Regions from separate parts of the Lysinibacillus sp. NPDC097214 genome, predicted to be linked through region 1. Evidence: riboswitches for the same ligand, from Rfam matches in the RefSeq annotation. Region 1 holds a riboswitch; the other holds the start of a gene.
The links. A riboswitch is a leader RNA that binds a small molecule or an ion and turns the genes downstream of it on or off. The one in region 1 is predicted to bind lysine.

Region 1 (3,391 bases):
CAAAATAAGATTATGAGCTGCCTTTTTTAATTCACATATTCGTTTTTAGAAGCCCTAAATGAACATAAGAAGAGTATCAATACTACGACAACAAATAACCAACCAGTGGTACTCCAATCACCGAATAAATCATGTAAATAACCAAATAAGATTGGACCAATTGCGGCTAATAAATAGCCTAGTGATTGTGCAAATCCTGATAAATCAGCTGCCTCAAAAGCGGTACGGGTACGTAATGTAAAGAACATCATCGCTAATGAGAATGAGGCTCCACCGGCTAAGCCTAGTAGCACCATCCACAGTATAGCGAGGCTTGTCCATTCCATTACTAGTCCGATAAAGCCAATTAAGTAAAATGCCGTAAACATTAATACGAGAGGTCGTTGAGATGTCATTTTACTAGCGATAATAGGCACAGCTAAAGCCATTGGGACTTGTGAAAATTGCATGATGGAAAACATCCATCCTGCACGATCTGCAGCTAATCCTTGTGCTATATATATTTCTGGAATCCAAGCCGCGGTTGTATAGAATAATAATGACTGAAATCCCATAGCTCCCGCTACTGCCCAAGTAACAGGTGATTTCCATAAAGGTGTACGTTCTTTCGTAGTTTTAACATTAGGCTCAGGCTTATTAAATTTCAACTGTGGAATCCAAATTAAAATGGTTAACGCCACAAGAACAAGTGCGACTGCCAGTGCACCTTGCCAGCCAATTGATGAATGGGCAACAGGATAGCTAATGCCAGCACCGAGACCAGCTGTCAAATTCATCGACATTGTGAAAAAGGCCATAAGTAAACCTACGTGATAGGGAAACTTCAATTTAAGTAATCCTGGAATAAGTACGTTACCGAATGAAATGGCTATACCAATTAGCGCAGTACCAAATACGAGCAAACTAGTTGTGCCGAGGGAGCGTAGTACAATCCCTAGCCCTAAAAGAATAGTTGATAAAAATAATGTTAATTCTAGCCCGAATTTACGTGCGACAATTGGTGCGAAAGGTGAAATAATTGCAAATGCTAGCAAAGGGATTGTTGTTAGAAAGCCTGCTAGTACATAGGATATGCCGAGGTCTTCACGGATAAAGGAAATAATAGGTCCAACAACTGTTAGCGGCATCCGTAATGTCGAGGCAATACAAATTACGCCGATAACTAGTAATAAGGTTGTACCTTTCCAGTTAATTTTCCTACTAGGATAAGTATCGGTATGTTCATGAGTAGTCAAATAAATCCCCCCTGTTAGAACAATTATGATTGAACCACTATACCACTTTATCACAATAATAAAAATAGTGGAAAATTCACAAAATATAGAATATTACTTGAGTTATTGAAATGTCATAGGTCGTATGTTAAAATAAAAAACATCATAAATTTAATAATATGCCTCATGTTTATATTGAGGTAGAGGTCGCGGTATTTAAGAGTATGCTAATGGAAATGACAAGCATTTGAGATATTAGTTGAAAGGAAATACTGCCGAAGTGTGAGGGGACTTGAAAACCTCATGCTGGGGCTGTCTCCGAAAGGAACAGAACTGTCACGTTTGAACAACGTGTTGAGCTATCATTTTGAAAGAACAGAGGATTTATTTAGCCATCACTGCCGTTCATGTGATGGCATTTTTTTGCCTCTTAAAGGAAGGATGCTATATTGTGAGTGAGATAAAAGTCAATCAGCTTGGCCATAAAGCGCCAAAGCTGAAAAAAGAATTGAAAAGCCGTCATATTACAATGATTTCATTAGGCGGTACAATCGGTACAGGATTGTTTTTAGCTAGTGGTGGTGCCATTGCACAAGCAGGCCCTGGCGGTGCACTTCTTGCTTATGCATTAATCGGTATCATGGTGTATTTTTTAATGACGAGCTTAGGCGAAATGGCAGCCTATATGCCATCATCGGGCTCATTTAGTACGTATGCTACAAAATTTGTAGATCCAGCTCTAGGCTTTGCCCTTGGTTGGAACTACTGGTACAACTGGGCAATTACAATTGCAGCAGAAATTTCTGCTGTATCATTAATTATGAAATATTGGTTCCCAGATAGCTCATCAGCACTTTGGACTGTGTTATTTATTGCTGTCGTTTTAACGTTCAATCTATTATCAGTAAAAAGCTATGGTGAAAGTGAATATTGGTTTGCCATGATAAAGGTTGTAACTGTAATCATTTTTATTATCATCAGTTTCTTAATGATTTTTGGTATTTTAGGAGGAAACGCTCCGGTAGGCTTTACGAATTTCTTTATCAGTGATGGACCATTCCATGGTGGATTCCTTGCTACATTTGGTATTTTCTTAGCTGCAGGATTCTCGTTCCAAGGGACAGAGCTACTTGGAATAACAGCAGGTGAAACAGATGATCCTGGTAAAAATATTCCGAAAGCTGTTAAGTCTGTTTTCTGGCGAATTCTTTTATTCTATATTTTAGCGATTGGTGCAATTGGGCTGCTGATTCCATTTACAGACGCACGTTTGCTATCTGAAGATATCGCTGTTTCACCATTTACACTGGTGTTCGACCGTTTAGGAATTGCCTTTGCTGCATCATTGATGAATGCTATCATTCTAACGGCAATGCTGTCAGCGGGGAATTCAGGGCTGTACGCATCTTCTCGTATGCTTTGGCAATTAGCGGTAGATGGACATGCACCGAAATTTTTCGCTAAACTAAGCCGTCGAGGTATTCCGATTTACGCATTAATGGCGACTTTAGCTGTAGGCTCCCTAGCATTTTTAGCTTCATTCTTTGGTGATGGTGTGGTCTACATGTGGCTTCTAAATGCCTCTGGGATGTCTGGCTTTATTGCCTGGCTAGGAATTGCATTTAGCCATTACCGTTTCCGTCGAGCGTTCGAGGTACAGGGCTTAGATCCGAAATTGTTGCCGTATAGAGCAAAGCTATTCCCATTCGGCCCGCTATTTGCCTTTACGGTTTGTATGATTGTTGTTATTGGACAAAACTACAATGCCTTTACGGGGGATACAGTAGATTGGTACGGAGTCCTTGTCTCGTATATCGGTATTCCACTGTTCTTGCTGTTATGGCTTGGCTATAAAATCAAGCATAAAACAAAGATGCTTCCACTTGAGCAATGTGATTTAAAAGTCGATAATGAATAATAAAACTGTCCTGTGAGTCATAAAAAATGACTTGCAGGGCAGTTTTTTTAGTTGAAAAATGAATTTGTAACACCAAACTTACAATCTTGTCAGAGAAAATACTGCCAGTGAACATCTTTTAAGCTCCAAAACCCCGTATCCCCATAATAGCAATCACTGTTACAAATTTGGTTTTTGGGGTCTTCAGATAAGATTACTGGAGAAAATGAAAGGGGACTTAGTTTTGCAAATCGTCCCTCACTTTTGGTGCACAATCTTA
Region 2 (3,391 bases), on a different contig from region 1:
AGTTAAGGTACTAACACCAAAACGTGGGCAAAAAAAAGAGCTTGTTGAATTAGCGATTAAAAATGCTGAAATAGCTGTAGCAGCGAAATTCCAGCTTATTGAGCGTCAAGAAGAACGCACAATAGGAGCATGTGAGGCGCTCGGTGAAGCTATGGGTATTTCTACGCCTTTGCGAATTGAAGCTTTTGATAATAGTCATATGCATGGAACAGATGCTGTATCTGCAATGGTAGTATTTATCGATGGAAAACCTACAAAGAAGGATTATCGAAAATACAAAACACGCACTGCTGCCAAGCACGATGATTATGGGGCAATGCAGGAAGTAATCCGTCGTCGCTACACTCGAGTATTAAAGGAAGGTCTACCTTTACCAGATTTAGTACTAATTGATGGCGGGAAGGGGCAAATGGAAGTTGCAAGAGAAGTATTAGAGGATGAGCTCGGCCTTGTCATTCCAATTGCCGGATTAGCAAAAGATGAAAAGCATAATACGTCACAGCTTCTATTTGGTGATCCACCTGAAGTAATTGCATTAAAGCGCACAAGTGATGGCTTCTATTTACTGCAACGAATTCAGGACGAAGTACACCGCTTTGCTATTACCTTCTTACGACAGCAGCACGAGAAGCATGCTATACAATCTGTCCTCGATCATATAGAGGGCGTTGGTCCAAAGCGAAAACAGCAATTACTTAAGCATTTTGGCTCTGTCAAAAAAATTCGTGAGGCAAGTGTACAGGCGTTAGAAGAAGCCGGGATGCCTGCTAGTCTAGCTAGCAATATTTATACTTATTTTCAACAGGATACATTGTCAAAGGATTAGACATATGCTAAGGTTGTAGATAATATTGCTCTTCAATATAGCAATGTTATATAAGGTTCCTTAGCTTATTATAAGTTGATTGCGATGAGCCATAACTAGAAATTTTTCCGCTAAGGTTCAATTAAATACATTCACTATTTAGTGATGATAGAGGTGCAAGGTTCAAGAGTAATACATTCGAGGATGAACAAGTCCAGCGAAAATGTATGAAAGGGGAGCTTGCCGAAGTGAAGCATCGTTGTTTCCGATGCTGCACTGGTTTTACATTTAAGAGATGTAAGACTGTCGATTCTAAACGTTTCGGAGAGCTATCACACATGCGCAAGTTACTTTTATTGTACATGTTATAGGCAGCTTTCACGTTACGTGAGAGCTGCCTTTTTAGCTTTCTTTTAAGGCAGTTACTACTATGTAAGAGGTGATGCCAACCGTATTAGTTCAAGCCCTATAACTTAAGGTCGCTTTGAATTTGCAGCGTTATTTTTGTAAAGAGCCGCAAAAGTATAGCTACTTTATAATCAGCAAAATGATTAAATACGAAGGAGAATGATAAGGATGGCGAGAGTTGTGATGAAATTTGGTAGTGCTACATTAACATCAACAGAGCACATTCAAGATGTTGCGAAAAAGGTGATTGCAGAAAAGGAAAAAGGTTTTGAGATTGTCGTTGTCACTACGGCAATGAGGGGGATGTCTAAAGAATTAGCAAAGATGGCTCGTCATCTATCAGACAATGCGCCTAAGCGTGAACTAGACGCACTATTGTCAACAAGCTCACAACTAACAAGTGCATTAGTGGCGATTGCATTGCAGGAAGAAGGATATGAAGCAGTGTCATTAACAGGCTGGCAGGTAGGTATTCAAACCGATGCCATGTATGGCAATGCACGTATTGATGAGATAGACGCTAGTCGAATAGAAGCACATTTTATGCAGGGGAAAATCGTCATCGTTGCAGGGGAACAGGGTATCGATAATTCACGGAATATTACGACGCTTGGTAAAGGTGGGTCGGAAACGACGGCTATAGCAATTGCTGCAGCATTGGAGGCGGAGCGCGTAGATATTTACACGAATGTGGATGGAGTCTATACAGCTGACCCAAGTCAGGTAGCTCGGGCACAAAAGCTAGAAGAAATTTCCTATGATGAAATGCTGGAGCTATCAAACTTAGGTTCACAAGTTTTACACCCGCGAGCTGTAGAGTTAGCGAAGAAGTTTCAAATCCCAGTTACCACTCGGTCAAGCGAAAAAGATACAGTAGGTACTTTATTGAAGGAGGAAGTTGAAATGGAGAAAAATTTAGTTGTACGTGGTGTTGCCTATGAGTCAGACGTTATTCGCCTAACGGTAGGGTATGATGCTTATTCTAATGCTTCGTTAGCAGATATGTTCACAATACTTGCAGAAAATCGCATAAACGTCGATATCATCGTACAAGCAATAATTGATGGCTTAAAGCCGACTGTATCATTTACCATTTTAAAAGAGGAGTTCGCCGATGCATTACGTGTCCTAGAAGATAGCAAATTATCACTAGGGTTTAGTTTTGCTGATTTTGAAATCGGTTTAGCGAAAGTCTCTATTATTGGCTCAGGAATGGCATCAAATCCAGGAGTGGCTGCCCGTATGTTTGATCGTCTACGTCGAGAAGGTATCCCCGTGAAAATGGTAAGTACTTCTGAAATAAAAGTGTCTGTCGTTGTACCTCAGGACGAAATGATTCGTGCAGCGAATGCATTACATGACGAATTTAACCTCTTTCAGCAAATGTCTCCTAAAGCGTAGCGACAGGTACAGAAATCTCCTTTAAGTCACTTTTCAGAGGGTATCCAAACATTTGCTGAAATAAAGGAACTCAGTCTAAGAACGCCACGTCCTGTGGCAATGACTGAGTGACCAACTTCATGCTGCTGACGCTGCGTTAGCACTACGCTTTCGCGCAAAAAACATCTGTTGGCCTAAAGCCTCCGGCGGATGTCAAGGAATCGGAAAGGACTCCTTAGGGGATGTTAGCCTAAAATCATCGCATCCATGCGATAACGGCTAACTGACCTGCGTCGTGCAGGCCTAAGCACAAAGCCGATTCCGGACGCAATTATGCCGAGGCATAATTGATATTAAAACAAGCGCTTTACATATAATATTGAATAGGATGTGTCATTAAATGGCACATCTTTTTTGTTTACAGTAATTTATTACTTTTTATCCAATTCTATTGTTATATAATGAAATGTGACATGTTTTACCAAGTGGAAGGAGGGGGTTGTATGGTATTGTTTGGTTTGTTTCAAAAGCCAGTGGATGAAAGCGTTGAGAGAAACAACGATTTAGAAATACAAATATTAAAAAAGCGCATTCTGGAATTGGAACTTGAACAGGAAAGCATTGATGTGAAAAATGCGATTTTGGACTTTGTACTAGCGCATATGGAGTTAATTAATTTTCAAACGGCTTTAAAGGTTCAACATGTTTCAACGGGTGTAGGGGATCTTTCAGCCATGAGTGAAGAAATGTCGTCAAATACTGAAGAGATGCTGGCAGTTGAGCAAAATGTTAATGCAA

Region 2: linked by a shared signal. The riboswitch ahead of ACQKMI_RS02830 (aspartate kinase) and the one ahead of ACQKMI_RS20505 (amino acid permease) in region 1 are both predicted to bind lysine.

What each region holds. Positions count from the first base shown of each region.
Region 1 is NZ_JBNNSS010000011.1:4,374-7,764, forward strand. It holds gene ACQKMI_RS20500 (CynX/NimT family MFS transporter) at 27-1,235, opposite strand; lysine riboswitch at 1,408-1,584, shown strand; gene ACQKMI_RS20505 (amino acid permease) at 1,666-3,132, shown strand.
Region 2 is NZ_JBNNSS010000001.1:579,929-583,319, reverse strand. It holds gene uvrC (excinuclease ABC subunit UvrC) at 1-826, shown strand, start outside; lysine riboswitch at 967-1,145, shown strand; gene ACQKMI_RS02830 (aspartate kinase) at 1,382-2,614, shown strand; gene ACQKMI_RS02825 (hypothetical protein) at 2,641-2,772, opposite strand; gene ACQKMI_RS02820 (methyl-accepting chemotaxis protein) at 3,097-3,391, shown strand, end outside.